Regions from separate parts of the Bradyrhizobium roseum genome, predicted to be linked through region 2. Evidence: predicted binding sites of a transcription regulator. Region 2 holds the regulator's gene; each other region holds the start of a gene.
The links. The regulator LexA, encoded in region 2, represses DNA repair genes until DNA is damaged. The targets are predictions, from matches to a motif close to TGTTCNNNNTGTGTTCNG.

Region 1 (3,263 bases), 590 kb from region 2:
GCAGTTTTTCGGGGATGAAGCGCGTCCTGGAGGCATAGAGGTGGCGATCGCCGTTGGCGTGCTGGCCGTGGACGAAGAAGCGCTGTGGAACGATCAGGTGCAAGTCGTCCTTGGCGCGGGTCATGGCGACGTAGAGCAGGCGGCGTTCCTCCTCGATCTCGGCGGAGGTGCCGGCGCCGAGATCGGACGGCATGCAGCCGTCGACGGCGTTGAGCAGATAGACCGACTTCCACTCCTGGCCCTTGGCGGAGTGGATCGTCGACAGGATCAGGTAATCCTCGTCGAGCAGCGGCACGCCGGCCTGGTCGCTGGTGGCGTCCGGCGGATCGAGCGTCAATTCGGTGAGGAAGCGTTCGCGCGAGGGATAGCCGGACGCGATCATTTCGAGCTGGATCAGGTCGGCCCGCCGCGTCTCGGCGTCCTCGTGGATGCGGTCGAGATGCGGTTCGTACCAGAGGCGGGCGCGCTCGAGATCGACCGGCCATTCCGAATAACGCAGATTGCCCAAGGCTTCGACGAAGTTTTTCCAGCTTTCGCCGGTGCGCGCGGGGGTTGCCAGCGCTGCGAGGGCGCCGATCGGATCGGCCGCCTCGGCCATATGGTCGAGCACGCGCTGCGCGGTGGCCGACCCGATGCCGGGCAGCAGGTGCAACAACCGGAAACCCGCGACGCGGTCGCGCGGATTTTCGACGAAGCGCAGCAAGGCCAGCATGTCCTTGATATGGGCGGCATCGAGAAATTTCAGCCCGCCGAATTTGACGAACGGAATGTTCCGGCGCGTCAGTTCGATTTCGAGCGGGCCGGAGTGGCTCGAGGTCCGGAACAGCACCGCCTGTTCCTTGAAGCGCGTGCCCGACTCGCGGTTCTCCAGAATGCGCTCGACGATGAAGCGCGCCTGGTCGGCCTCGTCGCGCACGGTGACGAGTTGCGGTTTTGCGGCGGACGTCCGTTCGGTCCAGAGGTTTTTGGTAAAGCGCTCTCTGGCCAGGCCGATGACGCCGTTGGCAGCGGCGAGAATGGTTTGCGTCGAGCGATAATTGCGGTCCAGCGTGATGATGCTGGCGGGCGGCGAAAACTGACCGGGAAAGTCCAGAATGTTGCGCACGGTCGCGGCGCGGAACGAATAGATCGATTGGGCATCGTCGCCCACGACGGTGAGGCCACGGCCTCCGGGCTTCAGCGCCAAGAGGATTGAGGATTGCAGGCGGTTGGTGTCCTGATATTCGTCGACCAGGACGTGGTCGAAGCGGCCGCCGATATCATCGGCCAAAGCGGCGTCGCCGACCATCTGCGCCCAATAGAGCAGCAGGTCGTCGTAATCGAGCACGTTCTGCTTCAGCTTGGCCTCGACATAGCAAGCGAACAGCTCCTTGAGTTCGGCGGCCCAGCCGGAACACCATGGATAGGATGCGCCGATGACCTGCTCGATCGGCATCTCGGCGTTGACGCAGCGCGAGTAGATCGAGAGGCAGGTGCCTTTGGTCGGGAACCGGCTCTCGGTTTTCGAAAAACCTTTCTCATGCCTGACCAGGTTCATCAGGTCGGCGGAGTCTTCGCGGTCGTGAATCGTAAACGCAGGGTCGATGCCGATCTGCTCGGCATATTCGCGCAGCAGCCGGGCGCCGATGCCGTGATAGGTGCCGGCCCAGCTCAGCGCGTCGGTCATCACGCCGGCATTGTCGCCCATCACCTTGCGCGCGATGCGTTCGACGCGCCGCGTCATCTCGGAAGCGGCGCGGCGGGAAAACGTCATCAGCAGGATCCGCCTGGGATCGGCGCCCTGAACGATTAGATGGGCGACCCGATGGGCGAGGGTGTTGGTTTTGCCCGATCCCGCGCCCGCAATCACCAGCAGCGGCGCCGCCGCCAATCCGCCCGCAGCGCCGTGTTCGACGGCGCGGCGCTGCTCGGGATTGAGCGTGTCGAGGTAGGTGGCTGCTGTTAGCACCGTGCGCGTCCGTTCATGATCCGAATCGGAGAGACGGTCGGTGATTCCCGCCTTGGTCGCAACCTGCGAAATGCCGTTTGAAATCAATAGCGACCGTTGGCTATGATTGGCGGAACCAATTTTGAAGAAAGTGCCATCATGCCCGTCGATACCTCCGCCGCCACCGACCGTCTCATGCGTTTCCTCGCCGTCGAAGGCGTCACCGGCAAGGAGGCGACGATCGGGCAGGACCTCCGCGCGACGCTACAGGAGGTCGGTGTACCGGCGGAGGCGATCCGGCTCGACGACGCCAACACCCGGATCCCGGTGCCGACCGAGACCGGCAACCTGATCGTCGATCTGCCGGGGAAGGGGGCCATGCACAACCAGCCGCGTATCATGTTCATGACCCACATGGACACCGTGCCGCTGTGCGCCGGCGCCAGGCCGAAGGTAAAGGGCCGCAAGATCGTCAACGAGGCCAAGACCGCGCTCGGCGGCGACAACCGCTGCGGCTGCGGTGTGCTGGTCACGCTGGCGGCGGAACTGGCGAAGCAGAACCTCGATCATCCGCCGATCACCCTGCTGTTCTGCGTACGCGAGGAGAGCGGGCTCTATGGGGCACGGTACGTCAAGACCGAAGAACTCGGCTCGCCGACCATGGCGTTCAACTACGACGGCGGCGCCGCCTCCAACGTCACGATCGGCGCCGTCGGCGCGGACCGCTGGGAGGTCGAGATCTTCGGCCGCGCCTCGCATGCCGGCGTCGCGCCGGAGCGCGGCATCAGTTCGACGATGATTCTGGCGCTGGCGCTGGCTGATGTGAAGGCGGGCGGCTGGTTCGGCAAAGTGGTCAAGCGCAAGCTGCAGGGCACCAGCAATGTCGGTCCCGTCACCGGCGGCGAGGGAAGGCCGGCTGGCGACGCCACCAATGTCGTGACCGACTATGTCCATGTCCGCGGCGAAAGCCGCAGTCATGACAGCAAGTTCTTCAGGGAAATCACCAAAGCCTACAAGGCGGCGTTCGAGAAGGCAGCCAAGCGCGTCACCAACAGCGACGGCAAGCCGGGCAAGGTCAAGTTCAAGGCCGAGACCGACTATCATCCGTTCCGCATGAAGGAGAACCTGCCGGTGGTCAAACGCGCGGTCGCGGCGGTGTCCGAAATCGGGGCCAGGCCGAACATCCGCGCCGCCAATGGCGGGCTGGACGCCAACTGGATGGTCCGCCATGGCGTTCCCACGGTGACGTTCGGTGCGGGGCAGAATGAGCCGCACACGATCGACGAGTGGATCAATCTCGATGAGTACGACCGTGCCTGCGCGCTGGCGGTCCAAC
Region 2 (3,263 bases):
GCCCGTGGTCGCCGGCCGCGGCCGATGAAGGAGAGGCAGACGCCAGCGTGCTGGCGCCTCGCATCGTGCCGCCGCGCGCGGTCGATGCCACCCCGGCGGAAGCCGATCTGCAGGCGGATGAATAGGACATCGCGTTTTCAAGCGAAGCGGAGGCCGGGTCGCGTCAAGAAAACGCGTCAAACAAAACTAATGCTCGTCGATCGCGGGCGCTGACGGATGAGCCGGTATTTCAAACGCGCCCAGATGATATTCCTCGGGCGCATCGGGGGACGAGGGCAGGCCGACCAGTGTGAACGACGCCTCCGGGAATTTCTGCCAGACCGCGAGATCGTCGGCCGTGACGGTGAGCCAGCCGTAGCGGAACATGTACCGCCCCGGCTCGGTCACTCGTCCAGCCTTCTGCCATGTAACCTTGTTGACCACCGATTGCCTCTCGGCGACGCGTAACCTGGAAAACATACCACGACGATCCACCGGCCGGAACCGGCGGATCGGAAGTGGGGTTAACGCGCGACGGTGGATTCGGTTCGGGGCGTTCCAGTCAGCTTCGCCGTGCGGTCGCTCCCGGTCACCGGCAATTGCAGAACGGTCGCGCGCTGGCCGCGGCAGAGTTGTGTCACCAACACGCGGCTTCCGTCCGGAAATTCGATCGCGTCATGGTGACGCTCGGCCACTTCGGTTTCGATCTGATTGAATTTCCCGACCCGCCAGTCGGAGGTTCGGGTCCAGATCCAGCGGCTGTCGTATCTGACCTCCTCGGCGAACGCGAGTTCAGTGCCCGGAAGCATGCAGACCGCGACCGCCGGTTCGCTTTCCGATGCAAAGCCGCGGGTCGATGTACCGCGGAAGGTAGTGGTGATCAGCGTCTCGCCGACCTGGGCAGGCCGGCTCGCGACGGCATGCAGGCTGTAGTCACACATCGGATGGCTCCCTCGATTGAGATAGCAGACCCGTGTCTGGAACGAGGCACCGGCCTCTATCAGAGTGGACTTGGCACCGAGACTTTTCCTGCTTCGGGGCATTTCTGCGGCCGGTGCACCGCGTGCTGATCACAAACGCGATACGCAGCCGCGCAGCAAAAACCCCGGCCGAAGGACCGGGGCTGGATTTGCGTCGCGGTGATGCCGGCGAACGGCAGCTCAGTATTTGCGGTACAGCCCGATCAGCTTGCCCTGGATCCGGACCCGATTGGGCGGCAGGATGCGGACCTCGTAGGCGGCATTCGCCGGCTCCAGCGCGATCGAGGCGCCGCGGCGGCGGAAACGCTTGAGCGTGGCTTCTTCCTCGTCGATCAGCGCGACCACGATATCGCCGGTGTCGGCATTCTCGTTGCGCTGGATCAGCGCCATGTCGCCGTCGAGAATGCCGGCATCGACCATGGAATCGCCTCGCACTTCGAGCGCATAGTGTTCGCCGGAGCCGAGCATGTCGGGCGGCACGCTGATGGTGTGGCTGCGGGTCTGCAGCGCCTCGATCGGCGTACCGGCGGCGATCCGGCCCATGACGGGCACCGCGACCGGACGCTCACCATCGTCTGCTGCAGCCGGCGCGCTGACCGTGCGCTTGCCGAGCGTGCCTTCGATGACGCTCGGCGTGAAGCCGCGGCGGCTGCCGGCGGCGGCGGCCAGTTCGGGCAGCTTGATGACTTCGATGGCGCGGGCGCGGTTGGGCAGGCGGCGGATGAAGCCACGCTCCTCCAGCGCCGTGATGAGGCGGTGGATGCCGGATTTCGAACGCAGGTCGAGCGCGTCTTTCATCTCGTCGAAGGAGGGCGGAACGCCGGCTTCCTTCAGCCGTTCATTGATGAAACGCAGAAGTTCATATTGTTTGCGCGTAAGCATCGCGAGCAATCCCCCGGGGTTGGCGTCGTCTTAGAGTTCCGAATCGTCATGTCCCTCGCAGAAGTCCCCAACCCCTGACAACAGACACTAGCAGTCGAAACAAATCATGAACGGACACTATATGTTCGATATGTGTTCCGCAACCACTTAATTTCTGGTGAACGCGTTCTGCCTCCGTCTCAAGATGCCGGCGGGGCGTCAGTCCGGCAACCGCAGGAATTCGCAACGCGAGCCCTTTACGGCAGCCGGCGCGAGCGGCGCACGTATCACAAGTGCCCGTGCCGCAGCGAGATTCCCCAACAGCGACGAATCCTGGTGGGTCACGGCTACCGCAACCGGCACACCGTCGGCGCGCTCCTCGAGCCATGCGCGCAAGTAGTCCTCGCGCTGGTCGTTGGCCGCCAGGTCGCGGCCCAGCACGGCGCGTTCGCGCACGTGATGGATGGTGTCGCGGCCCAACAGGGCGCGAATCAGCGGCACCAGAAACAGAAAGCCGCAGACATAGGAGGAGACCGGATTGCCGGGCAGGCCGATCACCCGCATCGCACCCAGCCGACCGTGCATCATCGGTTTGCCGGGGCGCATCGCGATGCGCCAGAACGCCATGTCGGTGCCTTCGGCCTCCAGCGAGCGTTTAACGAGGTCGTGGTCGCCGACGGAAGCGCCACCCATGGTGATCAGGATATCGGCTTCGAGCTCGCGCGCGCGGCGGATGCCTTCCGCGGTGGCGGCCAAGGTATCGGCGGCAATGCCGAGATCGGCGACCTCGGCACCCTCAGCGCGCGCCAGGGCCCGCAACGCATAGCCGTTGGAATACACGATCTGGCCGGGACCGGGGCTCGTTCCCGGCATCACCAGTTCATCGCCGGTGCCGAGCACGGCGACTTTTGGCCGGCGGCGCACCGCCAGCTCCGGATAGTTCATGCCGGCGGCGAGCGACAGATCGCGGTCGGTGAGGCGGCGTCCGCGCTTGAGCAGCACGTCGCCCTCGCGGAAATCGACGCCGGCGGCGCGGATATGCCGTCCCGGGACCGCTGCTTCGGTGATGGTGATGTGGTCGCCGTCGACGGCGGTGTCTTCCTGGATGATGACGGCGTCTGCGCCGTCGGGGATCACGCCGCCGGTGAAGATGCGTACCGCTTCGCCCTTGCCGACCTTGCGCTCGAACGGCCGCCCGGCGGCGACTTCGCCGATCACTTTCAGCCGCGCGCTGGTGTCGGCGGCATCCGACGCACGCACCGCGTAGCCGTCCATCGCCGACATTGCCTGCGGCGGTTGGGTTCGCCGTGCCGCGACGTCGCGCGCCAGCACACGGTGATAGGCGGCCTCGAGCGCGATCATTTCTTCAGGCAACGGTTCAGCGCCGGCAAGGATCGCAGCAAGCGCATCGGCGACAGGCATCAGGGCCACGGGCACAACTCC
Region 3 (3,263 bases), 100 kb from region 2:
CCGAGGTTGCCGATCAGAATCACCTTGTTTACGCTTCCCGCCATCGCCGCTCTCCACTCGATATTGCCGGCAAAAATCACTGGTTCGGCCACTTCTTGCGGCCGCCTTCAATTCTTCACCTGTCGCTGATCCGCTTGCTGCGCCCGTTTCCAGACATCCGGGGCGACCCTATACACGCGCAAGCCCCGCCGACTTAGCGATCCCTCCGCAAGTCAACGGTTATCCACATATAGCATCTTCTCCGCCAATGTTCCAGCTTTGTTCCGCCGGCGGCCTGGCATCTCAAGGGGACTGGTATCGACGACACATACGGGTTCATGGACCGACGTGACGCGAAAGGCCGGCATCATATTCCGGCCTTTTGTTTGGTTGTACCGCATCGCGCCTGCCACCCGCATCGGTTGCATCTTACCTACATTTGCCGCGGATGTGGTTTTCCAGTGACAGCATTTTGCGGCGGTATCGGGCTATACAACCGAGCAACCTGAAATTGACTGCTCCGGTAGTTGCGTGGGACATGCCGAAAGGAAAAAACGTGAAGAAGATTTTGTTGACGACGACCGCCCTGCTCGCGCTGGGTATCGCACCTGCCGCCGCCGCTGACCTGGCCGCCCGGCCCTACACCAAGGCACCTGTCGCTGTCGCGATGTATAACTGGAGCGGATTTTACGCTGGCGTTAACGGCGGCTGGGGATCGAGCCGCAACACTTGGGATGAAACCTTTGCCGCCCCCTTTATCCCGCTAGGCAGCCATGACGCAACCGGCGGCACCGTCGGTGGTCAGATCGGTTACCGCTGGCAGGCTGCGTCGTGGGTGTTCGGCGTGGAAGCGCAGGGCAACTGGGCAGACTTCCACGGTAGCAATGCGATCGCAGCTCTTCCGGCGCTGACCAACGATACGCGTATCGATGCCTTCGGCCTGTTCACGGGTCAGGTGGGCTATGCCGCCAACAACGTTCTGTTCTACATCAAGGGCGGTGCCGCTGTGACCTCCAACCGCTACCGCATGCTAGTAACTGGCGTCGGCACCTCACTCGCCAGCGTCGATGAAACCCGTTGGGGTGCCGCCGTCGGCGCAGGCCTGGAGTACGGCTTCGCCCCGAACTGGTCAGCTGGCATCGAATACAATCACCTGTTCATGCAGGATAAGACCTATGACTTCAACACCGCTGGCTTCCTCCTAGCGCGGAACCGCATTCGCCAAGACGTCGATGTCGTTACCGCTCGTATCAACTACAGGTTCGGCGCGTACTAATCTCCACTAGTTCCTAAGATCGAGAAAAGGCCGGCCTCGTGCCGGCCTTTTTATGTAAGCCACGACCGATGCGCCAATTGGCAATCCTCTCCGTTTCCGACACGATTTACTTTGCGCTGTTCCCGTTCGGCTGACGATTGCTGCCAAACGCTGATTGCCCAAAACAATCCGTTGATGATTCGCAATCGGCACTGGAAATCCCCCTCCGTTCTTCCTACGTTCCGGCTTTCAGTCATCGGCGCCTGACCCCGGCTTGCCGGCCCGGTCATTCGCGCCCAACGTGGCGCGCTTCCGCGCGCCTGGAATGCCGACATGGATGAAGTGCTCAGGGCGAAGCGCCAGAACAACGCCGGCTCGGCATCGCGTGCGATAACCATCCGCGGCGCGCGCGAGCACAATCTGAAGAACATCGATGTCGAGATACCGCGCGACAAGCTCGCCGTGTTCACCGGCCTCTCCGGCTCCGGAAAGTCCTCGCTCGCGTTCGACACGATCTATGCCGAAGGCCAGCGCCGCTACGTCGAATCGCTCTCGGCCTATGCGCGCCAGTTCCTGGAGATGATGCAGAAGCCCGACGTCGACCAGATCGACGGACTCTCTCCGGCGATCTCGATCGAGCAGAAGACGACGTCGAAGAACCCGCGCTCCACCGTCGGCACCGTCACCGAGATCTACGATTACATGCGCCTGTTGTGGGCGCGCGTCGGCGTGCCCTATTCGCCCGCCACGGGATTGCCGATCGAAAGCCAGATCGTCTCGCAGATGGTCGATCGCGTGCTGGCGCTGCCGGAAGGCACCCGGCTCTATCTGCTGGCGCCGGTCGTGCGCGGCCGCAAGGGCGAGTACAAGAAGGAACTCGCCGAATGGCTCAAGAAGGGCTTTCAGCGCGTCAAGGTCGACGGCACCTTCTATGAGCTGTCGGAAGCGCCCGTTCTCGACAAGAAATTCCCGCACGACATCGACGTGGTGGTCGACCGAATCGTGGTCCGCCCCGATATCGGCCAGCGCCTTGCCGAGAGTTTCGAGACGGCGCTGAAGCTGGCCGAGGGGCTGGCCGTGATCGAATACGCCGACGCGCCGGCGGGCACGACGGAGGAAAAGAAACCCGAGAAGAAATCCGACAAGAAGACCGCCAAGATCCACGACAAGAGCGGGCCGGAACGGATTCTATTCTCGGAAAAGTTCGCCTGCCCGGTTTCCGGATTCACCATTCCCGAAATCGAGCCGCGGCTGTTCTCGTTCAACAACCCCTATGGCGCCTGCCCGGCCTGCGGCGGCCTCGGCGTCGAGCAGCATATCGACGAGGACCTCGTCATCCCGGACAAGGAGGCGACCTTGCGCAAGGGCGCGATCGCCCCCTGGGCCAAGTCCTCTTCGCCCTATTACATCCAGACGCTGACCGCGCTCGGAAAATTCTACAAGTTTACGCTCGACACCAAGTGGAAGGACCTGCCGAAGAAAACGCAGGCCGCGCTGCTGCACGGCTCCGGCCACGACGAGATCAAGTTCTCCTACGAGGACGGCGTCCGCTCCTACGACACCAAGAAACCGTTCGAGGGCGTCATCACCAACCTCGAGCGCCGCTACCGCGAGACCGAGAGCGAATGGGCACGCGAGGAACTGGCAAAGTATTTTTCGGACATCCCCTGCGCGGCCTGCAACGGCCACCGCCTCAAGCCGGAGGCGCTTTGCGTCAAGATCGGCGGCAAGCATATCGGCGAAGTCTCGGAAATGTCGGTACTGCGCGCCGGCGAATGGTTCGAAACCGTGCCGAAGGCGCTCAGCGCGCAGCAGAACGAGATCGCCACCCGCGTACTGAAAGAGATACGCGAGCGGCTGTCGTTCCTGCTCGATGTCGGCCTGAACTATCTCACGCTCGCGCGCGCCTCCGGCACGCTGTCGGGCGGCGAAAGCCAGCGCATCCGCCTCGCCTCGCAGATCGGCTCCGGCCTGACCGGCGTGCTCTACGTGCTGGACGAGCCCTCGATCGGCCTGCACCAGCGCGACA

Region 1: a site for LexA is predicted at 2,059-2,076, ahead of QUH67_RS13740 (ATP-dependent helicase). Genes of this name have one in related genera too.
Region 3: a site for LexA is predicted at 1,462-1,479, ahead of uvrA (excinuclease ABC subunit UvrA). Genes of this name have one in related genera too.

What each region holds. Positions count from the first base shown of each region.
Region 1 is NZ_CP129212.1:2,907,370-2,910,632, forward strand. Features, by position in the region: gene QUH67_RS13740 (ATP-dependent helicase) at 1-1,948, opposite strand, end outside; gene QUH67_RS13745 (M20/M25/M40 family metallo-hydrolase) at 2,087-3,263, shown strand, end outside.
Region 2 is NZ_CP129212.1:3,502,253-3,505,515, forward strand. Features, by position in the region: gene QUH67_RS16770 (ComEC/Rec2 family competence protein) at 1-125, shown strand, start outside; gene QUH67_RS16775 (hypothetical protein) at 187-459, opposite strand; gene QUH67_RS16780 (hypothetical protein) at 504-920, opposite strand; gene lexA (transcriptional repressor LexA) at 1,140-1,841, opposite strand; gene QUH67_RS16790 (molybdopterin molybdotransferase MoeA) at 2,040-3,251, opposite strand; gene QUH67_RS16795 (HAD-IA family hydrolase) at 3,263-3,263, opposite strand, start outside.
Region 3 is NZ_CP129212.1:3,606,534-3,609,796, reverse strand. Features, by position in the region: gene QUH67_RS17285 (single-stranded DNA-binding protein) at 1-44, opposite strand, end outside; gene QUH67_RS17280 (outer membrane protein) at 536-1,255, shown strand; gene uvrA (excinuclease ABC subunit UvrA) at 1,568-3,263, shown strand, end outside.